3 regions of the Isoptericola sp. NPDC058082 genome follow, and region 1 is predicted to be linked to each of the others. Evidence: riboswitches for the same ligand, from Rfam matches in the RefSeq annotation. Region 1 holds a riboswitch; each other region holds the start of a gene.
What was found. Region 1 has a riboswitch for S-adenosylmethionine ahead of ACFVS0_RS01605 (LLM class flavin-dependent oxidoreductase). Riboswitches for the same ligand answer to the same signal wherever they lie in the genome.
Positions count from the first base shown of each region.

Region 2: it holds a riboswitch for S-adenosylmethionine, as region 1 does, so the genes downstream of both, ACFVS0_RS07250 (methylenetetrahydrofolate reductase) here and ACFVS0_RS01605 (LLM class flavin-dependent oxidoreductase) in region 1, are expected to answer to the same signal.
Region 3: it holds a riboswitch for S-adenosylmethionine, as region 1 does, so the genes downstream of both, ACFVS0_RS19665 (aminotransferase class V-fold PLP-dependent enzyme) here and ACFVS0_RS01605 (LLM class flavin-dependent oxidoreductase) in region 1, are expected to answer to the same signal.

Region 1 is NZ_JBHVSQ010000001.1:346,212-353,010, forward strand. It holds gene ACFVS0_RS01590 (flavin-containing monooxygenase) at 1-282, shown strand, start outside; gene ACFVS0_RS01595 (LacI family DNA-binding transcriptional regulator) at 337-1,356, shown strand; gene ACFVS0_RS01600 (GTP pyrophosphokinase family protein) at 1,403-2,131, opposite strand; SAM riboswitch class IV at 2,390-2,503, shown strand; gene ACFVS0_RS01605 (LLM class flavin-dependent oxidoreductase) at 2,885-4,144, shown strand; gene ACFVS0_RS01610 (DUF1684 domain-containing protein) at 4,239-5,183, shown strand; gene ACFVS0_RS01615 (amino acid ABC transporter permease) at 5,180-6,244, shown strand; gene ACFVS0_RS01620 (amino acid ABC transporter ATP-binding protein) at 6,241-6,799, shown strand, end outside.
Region 2 is NZ_JBHVSQ010000004.1:60,036-66,834, forward strand. It holds gene ACFVS0_RS07230 (NYN domain-containing protein) at 1-395, opposite strand, end outside; gene ACFVS0_RS07235 (carbon starvation CstA family protein) at 551-2,821, shown strand; gene ACFVS0_RS07240 (YbdD/YjiX family protein) at 2,805-3,053, shown strand; gene ACFVS0_RS07245 (NADP-dependent oxidoreductase) at 3,094-3,993, shown strand; SAM riboswitch class I at 4,087-4,193, shown strand; gene ACFVS0_RS07250 (methylenetetrahydrofolate reductase) at 4,199-5,245, shown strand; gene metE (5-methyltetrahydropteroyltriglutamate--homocysteine S-methyltransferase) at 5,271-6,799, shown strand, end outside.
Region 3 is NZ_JBHVSQ010000021.1:13,899-20,697, forward strand. It holds gene ACFVS0_RS19645 (amidase) at 1-46, shown strand, start outside; gene ACFVS0_RS19650 (MerR family transcriptional regulator) at 47-454, opposite strand; gene ACFVS0_RS19655 (NAD(P)-dependent oxidoreductase) at 504-1,400, shown strand; gene ACFVS0_RS19660 (CsbD family protein) at 1,511-1,684, shown strand; gene ACFVS0_RS19665 (aminotransferase class V-fold PLP-dependent enzyme) at 1,758-3,200, opposite strand; SAM riboswitch class IV at 3,235-3,351, opposite strand; gene ACFVS0_RS19670 (RNA polymerase sigma factor) at 3,438-4,118, shown strand; gene ACFVS0_RS19675 (protein kinase) at 4,118-5,305, shown strand; gene ACFVS0_RS19680 (hypothetical protein) at 5,409-5,945, shown strand; gene ACFVS0_RS19685 (hypothetical protein) at 5,972-6,142, opposite strand; gene ACFVS0_RS19690 (rhodanese-like domain-containing protein) at 6,408-6,799, shown strand, end outside.

The DNA of each region.
Region 1 (6,799 bases):
GCCGCCGTCCTCGCCCGCGCGGCCAAGACCGGCGCGCGGTACGTCGAGCCGACAGCGGAGGCCGAGCAGGCGTGGTGCGACACGATCCTCGACGTCGCGGTCGACAACTCGTCCTTCCTCGCCGAGTGCACCCCCGGCTACTACAACGGCGAGGGCACGCGGCGCGCGACCCCGACGTCGTACAGCCCCGGCCCCGTCGCGTTCCACCGCCTGCTGGCCGAGTGGCGCGAGGGCGACATGCGCGACGTCCTCGTGCCGCCCGTCGACGAGCTCGCGGTGTGAGCGCGGGTAACCTCGTCTCGTCCCCACCCACCGGCCCGAGGAGCGACGACCCCGGTGAGACGTTCGTCCCCGAGCATCTCGGACGTGGCGCGCGCCGCCGGTGTGTCGATGGGCACGGTGTCGAACGTCCTCAACGGCACGGTGCGCGTCACGCCCGCGACCCGCGCCCGGGTCGAGGCGGCGATCCAGGAGCTCGGGTTCGTCCGCAACGGCGTCGCGCGCTCGCTGGCGGCCGGGCGGAGCTCGACGCTCGGCTTCGTGATCATCGACCTCGCGAACTCCTACTTCCTGGACATCGCGCGGGGCGCCGAGGAGGAGGCCGGCCGGGCGGGCCTGAACCTGCTGCTGGCGAACTCCGACATGTCGGAGGAGAAGCAGCGCACGTACGTCGACCTGTTCGTCGAGGACCGCGTGGCGGGCATCCTTGTCGCGGCGAACCACGGCTCGACGCAGGACCTGCACCGCTCGGCCCCGGGCGTCCCGCTCGTCGTCGTCGACGCGCCGGGCGACCACTCGGACGTCTGCTCGGTGGTGCCGGACAACGAGCTGGGCGGGTACCTGGCCGCGACGCACCTCGTCGAGCAGGGGCGCCGGCGGCTGCTGTTCGCCGGCACGACCGAGCTCGTGCCGGTCCGGGACCGTCTGCTGGGGGTCGAGCGCGCCGTCGCCGAGCACCCGGGCGTGGTGCTCGAGGTGGAGCAGACGGGGAACGTCCAGGTCGAGGACGGCCGGCGGGTGGGTGACGACCTCGTGCTGCGCGACCCGCGCGAGCGCCCCGACGCCGTCGTCGCCGCGGCGGACCTGCTCGCCGTGGGCGTGCTGCAGTCGCTGCTGCTGTCGTCCTCGCTGCGGGTGCCTGACGACGTCGCGATCATCGGCTACGACGACAACCGTGCCGCGTGGGACTCCGCCGTCCCGCTGTCGACCGTCCGGCAGCCGGGGGAGGCCGTCGGCCGGGAGGCGGTGAAGCTCCTGCTGGAGGAGCTGGTGACGGGCGCCGAGGCACACCGGCACCGGCTCGTGACGTGCGAGCCGCAGCTCGTGGTGCGCGCGAGCACGGCCGGGCCCGGCTGACCGCCGCGGGGCAGTCGTCGGGGCAGTCGTCGGGCCAGTCGTCGGGTCAGTCGTCGCGGGTGGTGCGCAGCGTCAGCCGCTCCGCCCGAGCCGCGCCCCAGAAGTTGTGGAAGATCTCCTCGGGGCTGAGCAGGGAGTCGCGGCGCTCGACCGGCTCGTCGGCACCGGCGATCGCCTTGACCTCCTCGTGGATACGTTCCATCGAGCTGTCGAGCGACGCGGCGACGTCCGCGGCGAGCTTGAGGGAGTCGGTGAGGTGGCGCGGCACGTCCCGCTCGTACTTGTAGTAGATCTTGTGCTCCAGGCTGGCCCAGAAGTCCATGGCGATGGTGCGCAGCTGGATCTCGACGATCACGTGCTCCACGCGGTCGGAGAGGTAGACCGGCACCTGCACGATGAGGTGCAGCGACTTGTACCCGTTCGCCTTGGGGTGCGCGATGTAGTCCCGCTCCTCCAGGACGGTGAGGTCGGCCTGGTTCGTGAGCATGTCCCGCACCTTGTAGAGGTCCGAGACGAAGCTGCACGTGACGCGCACGCCGGCGACGTCGAACATCTGCTCGCGCACGCCCTCGGGAGTCAACGGGATGCCCTTGCGGCGGCACTTGGCGACGATCGACTCGAGCGACTTGAGGCGCGAGCCCACGTGCTCGACGGGGTTGTAGTTCTGCATGTGCCGGAACTCGTCGCGCAGGATCGAGATCTTGGTCATGACCTCGTCGATCCCGAACTTGTACGTCAGCACCAGGCGTCGGAGGTCGTCCACGAGCGCCCTGATCTCGGCGGCGTCGGGGGAGCGGTGCTCCGCGTCGTGTGCGGCGTGCTGCCCTGGGTCGTGCCTCGCGTCCTGGCTCACGCGTCCCACGGTAGACGGGATTCCTGCGTGACCGAGTATCCGATAAATCCGGTCGGATCTGTTCAGTATCCGAGACGTGCGGGGGGAACCGTTGACACCCCCCTGTCGGGCACCTACGTTCCTGCGCACCGGGTCGGACGACCGCGGCGCCGTGAGGCGGCGCGTCCGGCCGTCCCGGGTGGTCACGAGCTCCGACGCGAAGCCCCGGCTGGTCGGACGGCAACCCCCAGCGCGGGTGGGTGCCCCGGGTGAGGACCAGGCCGGCCGTCGCCGACGGTACGGCAACACGCGAACCCCGCCCCGGCGGGGAGCAGGAGAGGACGAGCATGCACCGCGACGCGATCAGCACGCGCCCCCTGTCGTCCCGGACCCGGCACGTGCCGTCCGCCTCGCCGATGTCCATGTCGATGTCCATGTCGACGTCCGTGTCGATGTCCGTGCCGACGTCCACCCCGGCGTGGTGTCGACGCCGCTGATCGCGGCCTGAGCGTCCGCCGCCCCGCGGCGGACGCCCCTCCTCGACGGCCCGGCTCCTGCCGGGCCCGGCCGCAGACGGCCCCCGCCCGCCGCTCCCGGCGGGCCTTCCTCCCCTGCCCTCCCGGCGGCGGTGCGCACCCGCGGGTCCACGACCCGCGCCCGAGCGCGCCCGCCCGCCGCGCCCCGATCGGAGCCGACGTGCCGTACTCCCCGACCACCACGCCCGCGCTGCCCACCACGCCCGGCACCGCCCCGTCCCCCCTCGTCGTCGGTGTGGACCTCACGGCGGCCGGCGCCCGCCCCGGCGTCCACCGGGCGCGCGGCATCGTGCAGCCCCGGTCGTTCGACGGCGAGCGCTTCGTCCAGCTCGTGCGCACCGCCGACGACGGTGGCCTCGACCTCGTCACCCTCGACGAGGGCTTCCTGCTGCACCCGGGGCGGCGGCAGGTGACCGGGCGGCTCGACGCCGCCGTCGCCGCCGCGCGGGTGGCGCCGCACACGAGGCGCACCGGGCTGGTCGCCGCTGTCGACACCGCGCACGTGGACCCGGCGCACGTCGCCCAGGCCGTCGCCCGCGTCGACCAGGCGAGCTCCGGCCGGGCCGGGTGGCAGGTCGGCCTCCCCGCCGGCGCCGTCGTGCAGGACGACGCCTGGGCGGCGCAGGCCCGCGGCGTCGCCGCGCAGGTCGTGCGGCACTGGGACGGGCTCGCGACCGGGGCCGCGGGTGACGCCGCCGGCGCCGTCGCCGTGGACGACGAAGGACGGTTCCGCGTGGACCACGACGGCATCCGGTTCGCGGTGCGCCGGCACCGTCCGGCCGAGGGCCAGGCCGCCGACGCCCACCGTGGGGGCGGGACGCGGCAGGGCCGGCCGCCCGTCGTCGTCTCCGTCCGGAGCGAGGCCGCGATCGACCTCGCCGCCCGGACGGCGGACGTCGCCCGCGTGGCCGCCACCGCGCCGGCGCGCGCGATCCACCTGCGCACCCGGTTGCGCGACGCGGCCGAGGCCGCCGGTCGCGACCCCGACTCGCTGCGCGTGCTCACCGAGGCCTACGTCGTGCTGGCCGAGGACCGGGCCAGCGCGCAGGCGCGGCTCGAGCTGGTCGAGGCCCTGGAGGGCCCGGAGATCTCCGGCGGGCTGCTGGTGGTGGCGGGGACCCCCGACGACCTCGCCGAGACCATCGTCGACTGGCGGGACGCCGGCGCGTCCGACGGGTTCCTGCTGCGGCCCTCGTCGCTCGGCCCCGACCTGGACGCCCTCGTCGACGGCGTGCTCCCGCGGCTCGTGCGCGACGGCGTGCGGGCGGTGGCGTCCCCGGCGCCGCGCACGCTCCGCGCGACGCTCGGGCTGCCCGACGTCGACCCGGCCGCCACGGCCGTCGCCGCCCCCGCTCCCGCGCACTCCCGGCCGCGGGCCCGCGCGGGCCGCGCCGCCGACCCCCGGCTGGTGCGCGCGTGACCGCCCGACCCGACGCGCGCCGCGTCGCCCCCGCCGCCCGCGTCGTCGGAGCCCACCGCGACGCTGCTCGTCCTCTCGTGACCGGAGGTCCCCGATGACCGTCACCGACGCACCGCGCGTCCGCCTCTCCGACCCTGCCGCCGACCCCGCCGCCGACCCCGCCGCCGACCCCGCCGCGGAGCGACGCGCGCGCCGGCGGGCCGACCGCGAGCGAGACCTCGCCGCGCCCCACGGCTGGCTGAGCCTGGCCGGCTACCACTGGCTCCCGTCGCGACCGGAGCCGCTGCCCGGCGTGCCCGGGCTGTGGCTGGCGGACGACGCCGGCGCGCACCTGCGTCCGGGGGAGGCGGACGGCCCCCGGGTGCAGGGCCCCGAGGTCGCGGACGGCGCGTACGACGGCGACGTCCCCGAGGGCGGCAGCGTCGTCCTGGGCACGTTCCTGCCCGCCGGGCGCGAGCCCGTCGACGGTGCAGGCGGTGCCGACGGCGCCCGGCAGGACGCCGACGGGGTCGCGGCGGGCGAGACGGCCGCGGTGGCGATCGAGCTGGTGCGGCGCACCGGCCGCCTCGCGATCCGGCTGCGCGACCCGCACGCCCGCACCCGCCTCGACTTCGCCGGGGTGCCGGCCTTCGACCACGACCCGTCGTGGCAGGTGGAGGCGCCCGTCCGGCTCTACGAGACTCCGCGCGACCTGGTGGTCGGTGCCGCCCGCCCCGGCCTGGTGCACCGGCTGCAGGCGGTCGGCGAGCTGGACCTGACCCGTGGCGACCGGACCGTCACCCTCGTGCTCACCGGAGGGCCGGGAGGCGCGCCGACGCTGCTGTTCAGCGACGAGGCCTCCGGCGTCGCGCCCTGGCGGGTGGCGCGCCCCGAGCTCTCCGGGTCCCTGACCCCGGGCGGCACGGGCGTGGCACGGCTCGACCTGAACGACGCCGTCAACCTCCCGTACGCCTTCAGCGACCACGGCACGTGCCCTGCCCCGCCGCCGGGGAACCACGTCCCGTTCGCCGTCACCGCGGGGGAGAGGGTGCCGCGATGACCGCCGTCAGGACCGCGGGCGCACCCGCCCCGGCGCTCCCGTCGCCCGCGCCGGACGCCGGGGACTCCCCGTACTCGCACCTGCGCATCGTCCCCGCCCGCCACCCCGGCCGGTGGGTCGCGACCGCCGGCGTGGCCGTGCTGCTCGCGATGGTCGTCAGCTCGCTGCTCACCAACGACCGGTGGGAGTGGGACGTCGTCGCGCAGTACCTCACCTGGCCCTCGATCCTGTCCGGCGCCTGGGCGACCATCCGGCTCACGGCCGCGGCGTCGGTGGTCGGGTTCGCGCTGGGCACGGTGCTGGCGCTCATGCGCCTGTCGCGCTCGCCCCTGCTCGTCGGGGTGTCGTGGGCGTACACGTGGGTGTTCCGGTCCGTGCCGCTGCTGCTGCAGCTGCTGCTCTGGTACAACCTCGCCTACCTGTACCCGCACCTGAGCCTCGGCGTCCCCTTCGGGCCGGAGTTCCTCTGGTTCGACACCCTCGGCGTCATCGACAAGTTCGGCGCCGCCATCCTGGGCCTGGGGCTCTCGCAGGCCGCGTACTCCGCCGAGATCGTGCGCGCCGGCATCCTCAGCGTCGACCAGGGGCAGCAGGAGGCCGCCGCCTCGCTCGGCATCCCGCGCCGCCGCCAGGTGACCCGCATCGTGCTGCCGCAGGCGATGCGCTCGATCGTCCCGACGGCGGTGAACGAGGTGATCGGGCTGCTCAAGGGCACCTCGATCGTCTACGTCCTGGCGTACGGCGAGCTGTTCTACATCGCGTCCGTCATCTACGGCCGCAACGGCAAGGTCGTGCCGCTCCTCATCGTCGCGGCGATCTGGTACCTGGTCCTCACCACGCTGATCACGATCGTCCAGTACTACGTGGAGCGGCACTACGCGAAGGGCGCCGTGCGCACCCTGCCGCCCACCCCGCTGCAGCGGCTGCGCTGGTCGTCCGCCGTGACCGCGGCCCGTCTGACCGGTCGTCCGGTGCCCCCGCACGTGCCGCCGGCGTTCGCGGCCCGCGCGCGGGTCGGCGTCCTCACCCGCACCGCCCGCACCTCGGGAGGCCCCGCATGACCGCCACCACGACCCGCACCACGACCCGCACGACGACCCGCACGACGACCCGCACGACGGGGCCCACGACGGCGCCGGACAATGCTGCGGGACGCGTCGAGGTGCACGGCCTCCACAAGAGCTTCGGCACCCTCGAGGTGCTCCGGGACGTGGACCTCACCTTCGAGCCGGGCACCGTGACCGTCGTCCTCGGGCCGTCGGGCTCGGGCAAGTCCACGCTGCTGCGCGCGATCAACCACCTCGAGAAGGTCGACGCCGGCTTCGTCACGGTGGACGGCGACCTCGTCGGCTACCGCCGTCGGCACGCGCGACGCGGTGGCCGCCGGGGCGAGGTGCTGCAGGAGCTCAAGGAGCGGGAGATCCTCGGGCAGCGCACCCGGATCGGGTTCGTCTTCCAGAGCTTCAACCTGTTCCCGCACCTCACCGTGCTGGAGAACGTCGTCGAGGCGCCGCTGTCGGCGCAGCGCCGCCCCCGTGCCGAGGTGGAGGCCGAGGCGCGCGAGCTCCTCGCCCGCGTCGGGCTCGCCGACAAGGCGGACGCGCGGCCCCGCCAGC
Region 2 (6,799 bases), on a different contig from region 1:
ACGCCGATGACCTTCTTGTCGAGCTCGCGCAGCTTGTGGACGAGGGGGGAGAAGTCGGAGTCGCCCGTGCACATGACGAACGTGGTGATGTACTCGCGCTCGAACGCCATCTCGATCGCGTCGACCACCATCTTGATGTCGGCGGCGTTCTTGCGGGACGCGCCCATCCGCTGCGTCATCTCGATGAGCTCGACCTGGTGGCGGGTCAGCATCCGCCGGTCCTCGTCGAAGTACGACCAGTCCGCGTACGCGCGCCGCACCACCACACGGCCGCGGACGGCGAGCGCGTCGGCGATGGGCTTGAAGTCGAACTGCATGCCGCCCAGGTGGTCGCGGGCGCCGAGCGCCAGGTTCTCGTAGTCGAGGAAGACGGCGAGGCGCTCTTCGGTGTCCATGCACGTCAGGCTACGGCGTCGCGTGCTCCGCCGCGGGACCAGGCCGGGTTACCACGGCCGCCGCCACATCGTCCAGGCTCCGGGCGTTCCGTCACCCTTTCTTCACCCCCTATCCTGTGTCGGGTCCCGCCGACGCGACGCCTTGGAGGCTCACCTTGTCAGCAGATCCCGGAGCCACCACGGCGACGGACGAGATCGTCCCCGACCCCGCGCTCCCCCCGACGGCGGTTCCCGCCGAGGACCTGAAGCCCCGCTGGACACCCGCGAAGATCGCGCTCTGGGCGGCGATCGCGCTGCTCGGTGGCGTCGCGTGGGTCATGATCGCGCTGGTGCGCGGCGAGACCATCAACGCCATCTGGTTCGTCTTCGCGTCGGTGTGCACGTACCTCATCGGGTACCGCTTCTACTCGAAGGTCATCGAGCGGTACATCACCCGCCCCGACGACCGCCGCGCCACCCCCGCCGAGACACGCGAGGACGGCAAGGACTTCGTCCCCACCGACCGCCGCGTGCTGTTCGGCCACCACTTCGCCGCCATCGCCGGCGCCGGCCCGCTGGTGGGCCCGGTGCTCGCCGCGCAGATGGGGTACCTGCCGGGCACCATCTGGATCATCGTCGGCGTGGTGCTCGCGGGCGCCGTGCAGGACTACACGGTGCTGTTCTTCTCCATGCGCCGCGGCGGCCGCACCATCGGCCAGATGGCGCGCGAGGAGCTGGGCCGCATCGGCGGCGTGGCCGCGATCGTCGCGTCCCTGCTGATCATGATCATCATCGTGGCGATCCTCGCCCTCGTGGTCGTCAACGCCCTCGGCGAGAGCCCGTGGGGCGTGTTCAGCGTCTCCATGACGATCCCGATCGCCCTCTTCATGGGCGTCTACCTGCGGTACCTGCGCCCGGGCAAGATCACCGAGGTCTCCCTCATCGGCTTCGTCCTGCTGCTCGCCGCGATCGTCGGCGGCGGCATGGTGGCCGACACCGCGTGGGGCGCGGAGTTCTTCCACCTCGACCGCACCACCATCGCCGTCGGCGTCATCGTCTACGGCTTCGTGGCCGCCGTGCTGCCCGTATGGCTGCTGCTCGCCCCGCGCGACTACCTGTCCACCTTCATGAAGGTGGGCGTCATCGTGGTGCTCGCCGGCGCCGTCGTCATCGTGCGGCCCGAGATCAACGTGCCCGCGATCAGCGAGTTCGCGAGCGGCGAGACCGGCCCGGTGGTGTCCGGCAACCTCTGGCCGTTCCTCTTCGTGACGATCGCGTGCGGCGCCCTGTCCGGGTTCCACGCGCTCATCTCGTCGGGCACGACGCCGAAGCTCGTGGAGAAGGAGCGCCAGACGCGCTTCATCGGCTACGGCGGCATGCTCATGGAGTCGTTCGTCGCGATCATGGCGCTGGTCGCCGCGATCTCGATCGACCGCGGCGTGTACTTCGCGATGAACTCCTCGGCGGCCGCCACCGGCGGCACCATCGAGGGCGCGGTCGCGTTCGTGAACTCGCTCGGCCTCGCCGGCGTCAACCTCACGCCCGACATGCTCAGCACCCTGGCGACCCAGGTGGGCGAGCCGTCGATCGTGTCCCGCACCGGCGGCGCCCCGACGCTCGCGCTCGGGCTGGCGCACATCATGCACCAGCTGGTGGGCGGCACCGCGATGATGGGCTTCTGGTACCACTTCGCGATCATGTTCGAGGCGCTGTTCATCCTCACCGCGGTCGACGCCGGTACCCGCGTGGCCCGCTTCATGCTGCAGGACACCATCGGCAACGTGGCACCGCGGTTCAAGGACATGAGCTGGCGACCCGGGGTGTGGGTCTGCACCGCGATCATGGTCGCGGGCTGGGGGACGATCCTGTATCTGGGCGTCACCGACCCGCTCGGCGGCATCAACACGTTCTTCCCGCTGTTCGGCATCGCGAACCAGCTGCTGGCCGCGATCGCGCTCGCCGTCGTGCTCGCCATCGTCGCGAAGCGGGGCCGCGCGTACTGGCGGTGGCTGTGGATCGTGGCCCTGCCGCTGGCCTTCACCGCGCTGATCACCATCTGGGCGTCGTTCGAGAAGATCTTCTCGGACGTGCCCGCGGTGGGGTACTGGGCGCAGCACCGGGCGTTCAAGGACGCGCTCGCCGCCGGCGAGACGTCGTTCGGCACCGCGCCCGACGTCGCGGCCATGGAGGCCGTGGTCCGCAACACCTTCGTGCAGGGCACCCTGTCGATCGTGTTCGTGGTGCTGTCGATCGTCGTGATCCTCGCGTCGCTGGTCGTGACGATCAGGGCGTTCCGCACCGGCGGCGGCGAGAACCACGAGGACGCGCCCGTCGCGTCGCGCCGGTTCGCCCCGGCCGGCCTGTTCGCCTCGTCGACCGAGAAGCGGATCGAGAAGGAGTGGGCCGACGCCGGCCTGCGGGAGTCCAGCGGTGCCGGGCACCACTGAGCCCCGCACCGGCAGGGTGCACGACGTCGCCCGGGCGCTGGCCCGGGCGGCGTCGGCGGGGTGGGCGAGCCTGCGCTGGTACGTGCGCCAGGTGATGGGCGACGACGCCTACGCGACGTACGTCGCGCACGAGCGGTCGGCCCACCCCGGCCGCGCGCCGATGGGCGAGCGCGAGTTCTGGCGGGAGCACTACGCGGAGCAGGACCGCAACCCCGGCTCGCGCTGCTGCTGAGCGGCGCGCGCGACGGTGCCGGCCGGGCCAGGATGGGCGCGTGCGCGCGATCGTGTTCGAGTCCCACGGCGGCCCCGAGGTGCTGCATCTCGCCGACGCCCCCGACCCTCAGGCCGGGCCCGGCCAGGTGCGCGTGCGCGTCGAGGCCGCGGCCGTCAACGGCTGGGACGTGAAGTCCCGCGCCGGCACGACCGGCGGCCCGCCGCCGACGTCGCCCGTCGTGCCGGGCCTGGAGGTGGCGGGGGTCGTCGACCAGGTCGGGGACGGCGTGGCCGGCGTCGCGCCCGGCGACCGCGTCGTGGGCTTCGCCGTCGGCGGCGGGTACGCCGAGCTCACCCGGACGTCGGTCTTCGCCCGCGTGCCCGCCGGGCTCGCCGCGACCGACGCCGTCACGCTCCCCGTCGCCGCCGAGACCGCGACCCGCGTGCTGCGCCTCCTCGACGTCCGGCCCGGCGAGACGCTGCTCGTGCACGGCGCCTCGGGGTCGGTGGGCGAGCTGGCCGTCCAGCTCGCCGTGCGCCGCGGCGCCCGCGTGATCGGTACGGCGTCGCCGCGGAACCAGGAGCGCGTCGCCGCCCTCGGCGCGACACCCACCACCTACGGCGCAGGGCTCGTGGAGCGGGTCCGCGCCCTCGCCCCCGACGGCGTGGACGCCGTCCTCGACACCACCGGCGCGGGCGTGCTGCCCGACTCGATCACCCTGCGCGGCGGCACCGAGCGCATCGTCACCATCGCCGACGACGCCGCGGCAGACCTCGGCGTCGAGGCCAGCTGGCGGTCCGAGCGCGACGCCGGCGAGCTCGCCGAGGCCGTCGACGCCCTCGCCCGCGGCGACCTCGTGACCACCGTCGGCGCGGTGCTCCCGCTGGCCGACGCGCCCCGTGCGCACGCTCTGGTCGAGAGCGGCCAAGCCGGCGGCAAGGTCGTGCTGGTGCCCTGAGCAGGGCGTTCCCGCCCGCCCGGCATCCGCGATCGTCTCAGCAGGCGGTCTCATCCTCGCCCGTATCGCGGATGCTGCGTACGATCGCGTGACAAGCCATCCAGAGCGGCCGAGAGTCCTGGCTCGACGACGCCGCAGCAACCCGTTCTCCGACGGAAGCCTCCCGAGGACGAAGGTGCTCACGCCAGGATCGATGGAGTGACGCATGGTCGCAGAGGCATCCTTTTCGCCCACCCCGGCAGCTCAGCCGGCAGTTCACCCGGCGCTGCCGGCACGCCCGACGGTCTCGTTCGAGCTCATGCCGCCGCGCCGGCCGGACGCCGCGCCCAAGTTCTGGGAGACGGCGCGCCGGCTCGTCGCCGCACGACCGGACTTCATGTCCGTGACGTACGGCGCGGGCGGCGGTGACCGGGCGACCGCCCGCCAGGTCGTCGCGACCCTGCTCGAGGGCACGCCCGTCCTGCCGGTGGCGCACCTGACCTGCGTGGGCGCGCACCGCGAGGACGTGTCCGCCGTCATCGACGACTTCCTCGACGCCGGCACCCGCGCGTTCCTCGCCCTGCGCGGCGACCCGCCGAAGGACCAGCCTGACTGGGAGCCGCCCGCCGACGGCGTCGCATCCTCGATCGAGCTCGTGCACCTGCTGCGCGAGGTCGAGGCGCGGCGCTGCGCGACCGACCCCGGGGCCGCCCTGCGCGGCGCCGCCCGCCCGATGACGATCGCCGTCGCGACGTTCGTCGACGGCAACGTGCAGGCCGGCACCACCCGGGCCCAGGAGGTCCGGCGCCTCAAGGAGAAGCAGGACGCGGGGGCGAGCTTCGCCATCACGCAGCTGTTCTACGAGGCCGACTCCTACACCGACTTCGTCGCCGAGGCCCGCGCGGCCGGGGTGACGATCCCGATCCTCGCGGGGCAGCTGCCCACGACCGAGCCGCGCCGGCTCCGTCGCGTCGAGGAGCTCACCGGCGTCCGCGCGCCCCGGCACCTGCTGGACGCGCTCGACGCCGCGGGGGACCCGGAGGCGCAGCACGCCTACGGGACCGCGCGCGCCGTCGAGCTCGCCCAGCGCGTGCTCGACGCGGGCGCCCCCGGCATCCACGTGTACACGTTCAACAAGTACCGTCCCGCTCTGGACCTGCTCGAGGGTGTCCACCTCGGCGGACCGGCGCCGGCCGACGTCACGTCGGACGGCGCGGACCTGGCCAGAAGGCCGTGGGTACCGAGCATCCCGACCCAGGCTCCCGCCGTCTGAGCGGAGCCCGAACTCTGGAGTGCTCATGTCCACCACCAGCACCACCCCCGCCGCGGCATTTCCCGGCGGCACGATCCTCGGCTACCCGCGCATCGGGCGTCGCCGCGAGCTCAAGAAGGCCGTCGAGTCGTTCTGGGCCGGGCACACCGACGCCGTCGACCTGGAGGTCACGGCCGGCGCGCTGCGCCGCGAGACCGCCCGCCGCCTCGTCGAGCGCGGGCTGAACCCCGACGACGGCTCCGTGCCGGGGTCGTTCTCCTACTACGACCAGGTGCTCGACGTCGTCGCGCTGCTCGGCGCCGTCCCCGAGCGGTTCCGCGACCTGCTCGACGACGAGGACGGCTCGCTCGAGCTCGACGGCTACTTCACCGTGGCCCGCGGCCGCGGCGAGGACGCCCCGCTCGAGATGACCAAGTGGTTCGACACCAACTACCACTACCTGGTCCCCGAGATCAGCGAGACGACGCCGGTCTCGTTCGCCGACCACCGCATCGTGCGCGAGTACGCCGAGGCCAAGGAGGCCGGCGTCACCACGCGCCCCGTGCTCGTGGGCCCGGTGACGTTCCTCGCCCTGTCCAAGGCGGCCGACGAGGCGGGCGACGGGTTCCACCCGCTCGACCGGCTCGACGACGTCGTCGCCGCGTACGCCGACCTGCTGCGCGCGCTGGCCGCGGTCGGGGTGCCGTGGGTGCAGCTCGACGAGCCCGCGCTCGTCACTGACTCCCTCGACGTGCCGGCCGAGCGCCTGCACGCGGCCATCGCGTCCGCCTACCGCGCCCTGGCGACCGACCTTGCGACGGCCACCGACGACGCCGACTCCGAGGACTCGGGCGAGCGGCCCGCGATCCTGGTGACGGCGCCGTTCGGCGGCCTGCACGAGGACGCCCTCGCGCTCCTCGCCGCGACCGACGTCGACGCGATCGCGATCGACCTGGTCAAGGGCGCCGTGCCCGCCGGGCCGGTGCCGGGCCTCGAGGGCAAGACCCTCGTCGCCGGGGTGATCGACGGCCACAACGTGTGGCGGGCCGACCTGGCCGCCAAGCTCGACGCGGTCGAGTCGCTGCGGGGCCTCGGCGCCGTCGCCCTCGCCGTCGGCACGTCGACGTCGCTGCTGCACGTGCCGCACGACGTCGAGGACGAGGTGTACGACCAGCACGCGGCGGGCACCACCCTCGACCCGCGCCTGCGCGACTGGCTGGCGTTCGCCGACCAGAAGGTGGGCGAGGTCGCGACCCTGGCCCGCGCCCTCACGGACGGTCGCGCGGCCGTCGAGGACGCGCTCGCCGCGTCGTCCGCGGCCGTGGCCTCGCGCGCGACGGCGGCCGGCGTCGTCGTGCCCGAGGTGCGCGACCGCGCCGCGGCGCTCACCGACGCCGACTTCGCCCGCGGCCCGTACGCGGAGCGCGCGGCCGCCCAGGCCGCGCGGCTGAACCTGCCGCCGCTGCCCACGACGACGATCGGCTCGTTCCCGCAGACCCCCGAGATCCGCAAGGCCCGCGCCGCGTGGACCAAGGGCGAGCTCGCCGACGCCGACTACTCCGCCGCGATGCGGGA
Region 3 (6,799 bases), on a different contig from region 1:
CGAGGACCGGCTGCGCTGGGCGGATCGGCACCCTCCGGCCTGGTGATCAGGCGGGAACCCTCTCCGCCGTCGCGCCGTCGAGCGGCGGGTAGGTCTCGCCACCCACCCGCTCCGCCGCCGCGATGTACCCGGCCAGGGCCGAGCGCGAGCGGGCGAGCCTCGCCATCTGGTCCTCCAGACGCCGCAGGCGGGAGCGCATCGCGGTCAGGAGCTCGGCACAGCCGGGCAGCTGCGGCTCCTCGCCGACCGCGCACGGCAGGACGTAGGCGATGTCCTCGGACGACAGGCCCGCGTCGAGCAGGTGCCGGATCTGGCGCACCCGCAGCACGGCCCCCTCGTCGAACTCGCGGTAGCCGTTCGAGCGTCGGGCGACGTCCAGCAGGCCCTGGGCCTCGTAGTAGCGCAGCTGGTGCGTCCGCACGCCCGTGCGGCGGCTCAGCTCACCGATCCGCATCCCGCTCCCCCTTGACCTTCACACCGGTATGAACGTCGACGATGCTGCCATGGTCACCAGAACCCACAAGCCGTCGTCCCCCGCCCCCGTCTCCGTCGTCGGACTCGGCCTCATGGGTCGCGCGCTCGCCGGCGCGTTCCTGCGGGCCGGGCACCCCACCACCGTGTGGAACCGCACCCCCGCCAGGGCCGACGCGTTGGTGGCGGACGGCGCGCACCTGGCGCCCACGGCGGCCGCGGCGGTCCGTCCCGGCGGCCTGACGATCGTCTGCCTCACCGACGACGCCGCCGTGCGCGAGCTGCTCGGCCACGACGACGTCGACCTCGCCGGCGCCACGCTGGTCAACCTCACGTCCAGCAGCTCCTCGCAGGCCAGGGAGACCGCCCGGTGGGCCGCCCGGCGCGGCGCGCGATACCTCGACGGCGCGATCATGGCCGTGCCGCCCGCGATCGGGACGGCGGACGCGGTCGTCCTGCACAGCGGGCCCCGGACGGACTTCGACGCGCACGCCGCCACCCTCGCCGCGCTCGGCACCGTCACCCACCTCGGCGAGGACCCCGGGCTGGCGTCCCTCTACGACGCGGCCGGCCTCACGATGATGTGGAGCGTCCTCGACGCGTGGCTGCACGGCACCGCCATGCTCCGCACGGCCGGGGTGGACGCCGCCGCCTTCGCCCCGTTCGCCCGGCAGATCGCGGAGGGCGTGGCCGCCTGGCTGCCCGGCTACGCGGAGCAGGTCGACAGCGGCAGGTTCCCGGCGGAGGCCTCGGCCCTCGAGACGGACGCGCGCGCGATGGCGCACCTCGTCGAGGAGAGCGCGGCGCTGGGCGTGAGCACCGAGCTGCCGAGACTGCTCAAGGCCGTGGCCGACCGTGGCGTCGCCGCGGGCCACGGTCACGAGCAGTACCCGGTGCTGATCGAGGAGTTCGGCCGCCCGACGCCCTGACCTGCCGGTCGCCACCCGGAGGACCACGACCTGAGACGTCGGCGTGCGAGCCGGCGGGCACGCGCCTACGGTCGGTGCTCGAGGTCGTTCGTCCGACGGAAGGAGCCCCGATGGGACTGGGAGACAAGGCCAAGCACCTGGCGGAAGAGGCCGAAGGCAAGGCCAAGGAAGCCACGGGCAAGCTCACCGACGACGAGAGCAAAGAGGCCGAGGGCAAGGCCCAGCAGGCCAGCGCGAACCTCAAGCAGGCGGGCGACGACGTCAAGGACGCGTTCAAGGGCTGACCCGCTGACACGACGGGGCGCCACCGCACGGTGGCGCCCCGTCGTCATGTCCGCCCGGGGCGGGGCCGACGGCTCAGAGGTCGTCGGGCAGGCAGCCGAACGCCTCGTCGGCGCCCAGCGCGGCGGTGGCGAGCAGCCCCTCGAGGCCGGAGCCCTCGGGCACGGGGCGCGGGTCGTCGACGACGACCCACAGCCCGTCCACGACGTCGTACTGCGCCTGCGGCCCCTCGGTCACGAGCGAGCGGACGGCGGCGACGAGCCGCTCGACCTCCTCGCCCGCGGTGCCGAGGCCCACCGACGCGCGGACGGCGCCGGCGTCGAAGCCGAGGCGGCCGAGCAGCGGGTGGGCGCAGAACCGGCCGTCGCGCACGCCGATGCCGTGCTCGGCGGACAGGTACGCGGCGACGAGGCCCGGGTCGTACCCGGTGACGGTGAACGTCACGACCCCCACCGGGTCGACGGCGTCGTCCCAGACGTGGACGACCTCGACGCGCTCGATCTCGCCGAGCCCGTCCACGAGCCGGCGCCGCAGGGCGTCCTCGTGCCCGGCCGCGACCCACGGGTCGAGGGCGGCGAGCTCGTCGCACGCGGCCGCGAGCGCCACCGCTCCCACGACGTTGGGCGAGCCGGCCTCGTGCCGGGCGGGGCCCTCGTGCCAGTCGGTCGTGGTGGTGCGCACCCGGCGCACGGCGCCGCCGCCGGCCAGGTACGGGGTGCCGGCGTCGAGCCAGTCGCGCCGGCCGACCAGGGCACCGGCCCCGAACGGCGCGTACGTCTTGTGGCCCGAGAACGCGACGTAGTCGACGCCCGTCTCCGCGAGCGAGAAGCGGCGGTGCGGCACCAGCTGGGCGCCGTCGAGCACGACGCGCGCGCCGGCGCCGTGCGCGGCGGCGACGACGTCGGCCACGGGCAGCGCCTCGCCGGTCACGTTGGACGCGCCGGTGAGCGCCAGGAGGGCGTAGGGGCGGCCCGCGGCAGCGGCCGACCCCAGCTCTTCCTCGATCTCCGCGAGGGTGGCGGCCACGGACGGGCCGCCCGCGACGACGGTCGCGTCGGTGACGCGCTGCCAGGGCAGCAGGTTGGCGTGGTGCTCGATGTCGAGCACGAGGACGCGGCCGGGCTCGCCGGTGGCCGGGTCGGCGGGCACGCAGCCCGCGAGCAGGTTGAGCGAGTCCGTCGTGTTGCGGGTGACGATCGTGAGGTCGTCCTCGCGGGCTCCGACGAACGCGCCGATCGTGCGGCGGGCCGTCTCGTACAGGGCCGTCGAGACCTGCGACAGGTAGCCGGCGCCGCGATGGACGCTGGCGTACAGCGGCAGCACGCGCGCGACCCGGTCGGCCACGGCCTGCAGGGCGGGCGCCGACGCCGCGACGTCGAGGTTGGCGTACGGCAGCTGACGGCCGTCGACGAGCGGCACGAGCGTGTCGCCGCCGACGACGGGCAGCACGGGTGCGACGTCCTGCACGGCGCCGACGCGCGCGGCGGGCACCGCAGGCGCGGGGGTGAGCGTGGTCATGCGTGGTCCTCCTCGGTCGTGCCGGGGAGGTGGCTCCCCGCGCTTGCCCGCGCGCCGGACGGCGCAGGGCCAGGTCGTCACCCGGGGCACCCCGCCGCGAGAGGAGGGTTGCCGGCCAGCGAGCCGGGGCTTCGCGCTGGCGCTCTTGACCTGCCGCCCATCGTGCGTGCGCAGCACCACACGGTCAAGCGGAGCCCGCCCCCTTCTCACGATGCGGTCGCGTGAGACGCTGGATGCATGCCCGATCGCACCGTTCCGGCCTCCGGCGCGCCTCCGGGAGGCCCCGTCGGAAGCCCCGTCGGAACCCCGGCCGAGCTGGTCGCCCGCGCCCTCGCCGGCGGCGACCTCCACGCCGCAGGGCTCGCCGCCCGCGCGGCGACCGGGGACGACGCCGCCGACGTCCTCGACCTCGTCGGCGGGCGGGCCGCCGCGGGCTCCGCGCCCGCGACCGAGCTGCTGGTGGAGCTGCTGGACGCGTCCGGCGTCGTCCGGCGCTTCGTGCGCGGCGCCCTGCTCGACGAGGCCGCCGTGGACGACGTCTCCCAGGACGTGCTGGTCTCCGTGGCGACGTCGGTCCGGTCGTTCGCGGGCGGGTCGCGGGTCACCACGTGGGTGCACGGGATCGTGCGCCACCGGGTGGTCGACCACCTGCGACGGCAGCGCGCCACCGCTCCCCTGCCCGACGACGACGTCGGGCCGTCGGAACGGATGAGCTCCCTCATCGCCACGCGCGCCACCGTGCGCGACGCGCTCGCCGCCCTGCCCGAGCTCTACCGCGAGCCCGTGACGCTGCGCGACATCGAGGGCCTGCCCTACGCGGAGGTGGCCGACCGTCTGGGGCGCAGCGTCGGCACCGTGAAGTCACAGGTCTCGCGCGGCCGCGCGCTCGTGGCCGCGGCCCTCGGGAGCCTGTCCTGATGGCCGCGCCGGCCGCGCCCGAGCCGCTGCTCGGGCGGTACCGGGTGGGCGACGTCATCGGCGTCGGGTCGTTCGCCACCGTGCACCGCGCCGTGGACGAGCGGCTGGACGACGTCGTCGTGGTGAAGGTGCTGGCCGAGAACCACAGCCTCAACCCGGAGGTCCGCGAGCGGTTCATCGCGGAGGGCCGGGCGCTGCGGCGGGTGGCGAGCCCGCACGTCGTCGCCGTGCACGACATCGGCGAGAGCGACCGCCAGCAGCCCTACCTCGTCCTCGAGCTCGCCGACCGCGGCACCCTCGCGGCCCGCGTCGCGGCCCTGCGGGCGGACGGGTGGACGGCGACGCCCGCCGACGTGCTCGCCGTCGCCCGGGGGCTCGCCGCCGCGGTCGAGGCCGTGCACGCCGCGCACCTCGTGCACCGGGACCTCAGCCCCGGCAACGTGCTGCTGCGTACCGGCCCGGAGGGTGCGGTCGAGGGCGTTCCCGCCGCCGTCGTCCGGCCGGACGAGCGCCTCGTCCTGGCCGACCTCGGCATGAGCAAGGACCTGGCCCGCAGCTCCGGGCTGACCGTCGCGGGCGGCACCGAGGGGTTCCGGCCGCCGGAGCAGGACGGCCCCGGCACGGTCGACACCCGCGCCGACCTGTGGGCGATGTCCGCGCTGCTGTCCTGGCTCGTCGAGGGCGCCGACCTCCCGCGCTCCCTCGACGCCGCGCTGCGCCGCAGCCTCGCCGACGCCCCCGCCCGGCGGCACCCCGACGCCGCAGCCTGGCTGGCCGACGTCGAGGGGGCGCTCGGCCCGGGCACGACCGGCGGCCCGGACCGCGCGCGACGCCGCCCGGCCGCCGTCGTCGTCGCCGCGGTCACCGCCGCCGTCCTCGGCCTGGGCGCGGGCGCCGGCGTCACGGCCTGGCTCGACCGGCCTCGCTCGGCCGCGGGCGGCGCGAGCGTCGCGATCTCCGGGCCCGGGGCGGCGACCGTCGGCGAGCCGGTCACCCTCACGGCCGACGTCGCGGGCGCGGAGCACTGGGTGTGGACGCTGCCCACGGGCACCTACGTGGCCGACGACGAGCGCGTGCGGCTCACCGCCAGCAGCACCGGCGCCGCCGAGGTGGTGCTCGAGGCCCGCGCCCCGGACGGGACCGCCCTCACGGCCGTGCACCGGCTGCGGGTCGGCGCCGGGTCCTGACCCGGACGAAGAAATCTCGGTCCGCGTGCAACCTTTCCGCCGCCGCGGACGACTCACGGGGGTCAGCACCGCACGGGGCTGCCCCCATCGACCAGGAGAGACCATGCGACACCTTCCCCGCCGACTGACGCCGATCGCCCTCGCGAGCCTCCTCGCCCTGAGCGCGTGCGCGTCCCCGACCCCCGACGCCGAGTTCGACGACCCGGGCAGCTCGGCGTCGGACACGACGGCGACGCAGCACGCCGACGACGCCGCGGGCGCCGACGAGCAGGCCGACGGGACCGAGGAGACCGCCGACGCGCCGGCGGCGAAGGACCCCTCGGCGTACACCGTCCGCTACGCCGACAGCGACAAGACCGTCATCACCCTCGACCGGGCCCAGGTGGAGCAGCTCACCGGCACCGACCTGGCCGCCGGCACCGACGAGGCCGAGGCCGCGCTCGCGGAGCCCGGCACCTGGTCGGGTGCGGACACGAAGGAGCACGCCGACGTCATCGTCGACGCCGCGACCCGCGAGTCCGACCGGATCGACCGCGTGCTCACGCAGCAGGCGGACGGCCGCGACGTCGAGCTGCGGCTGTTCGTCAAGCACCACCAGCACGCCCACGTGGCGCACTTCGGCGAGGACGACGACGACTGATCCCCTGGGTGTGGGTGTGCCGCGGGTCAGACGCCAGGGCCGTCCCGCCAGCCGAGCACGTTGTCCGCGCCCTGGGGGTAGGGGGCCTCGTGCGGGCGCCCGCCCTCGGGACGCGGCGGCGGCAGGTCGCGCGGACGCTCCAACGGCTCCTTGCGCTCGCGCCGGAACCACCCCTTGATCGTGGCGAGGATTGCCATCGTCCGTCTCCTTCGAGGTGCGGCCGAGCCCGAGTCCTGCCGGAGACTTTACCTTCGGCCGCGCCTGGGCACACCGGGGACGCGCGGCGTTCGCGTCCCGAGACGGGGTGACCAGCACGCGGACGCTGTCGTACGATCGCCAGGACCATCCCGAGCGGCCGAGTGACGTGGCACGTCGACGCCGCAGCAACCCGCGGGCCGGTCGCCGGCGACGGCGGCCCGTCCGGACGAGGGTGCTACCGCCACGACCGATGGGAGGACTGCGATGAGCACCCAGATCGATCCCCGCCCCGCCGAGGGCTACGCCGGCGACCTCACCCCGCAGCAGGCGTGGGACCTGCTCGCCGGCGATCCGGACGCCGTCCTCGTCGACGTGCGCACCGAGGGCGAGTGGCGCGCCATCGGCGTGCCGGACACCGCGACCGCCGGGAAGACCCCGGTCTTCGTCGAGTGGGTGCAGGCGGGCGGGCGCCCGAACGCCGGCTTCCTCGCCGAGCTCGCCGCCGCGGGCGTGACCGCGGACCGCCCCGTCGTCTTCCTGTGCCGCTCCGGCCAGCGCTCGATCGGCGCGGCGCGCCTCGCGACGTCGTCGGGCCTCGGCCCGGCGTACAACGTGCTCGAGGGCTTCGAGGGCGGCCCCGGCTTCGACGGCGTCCG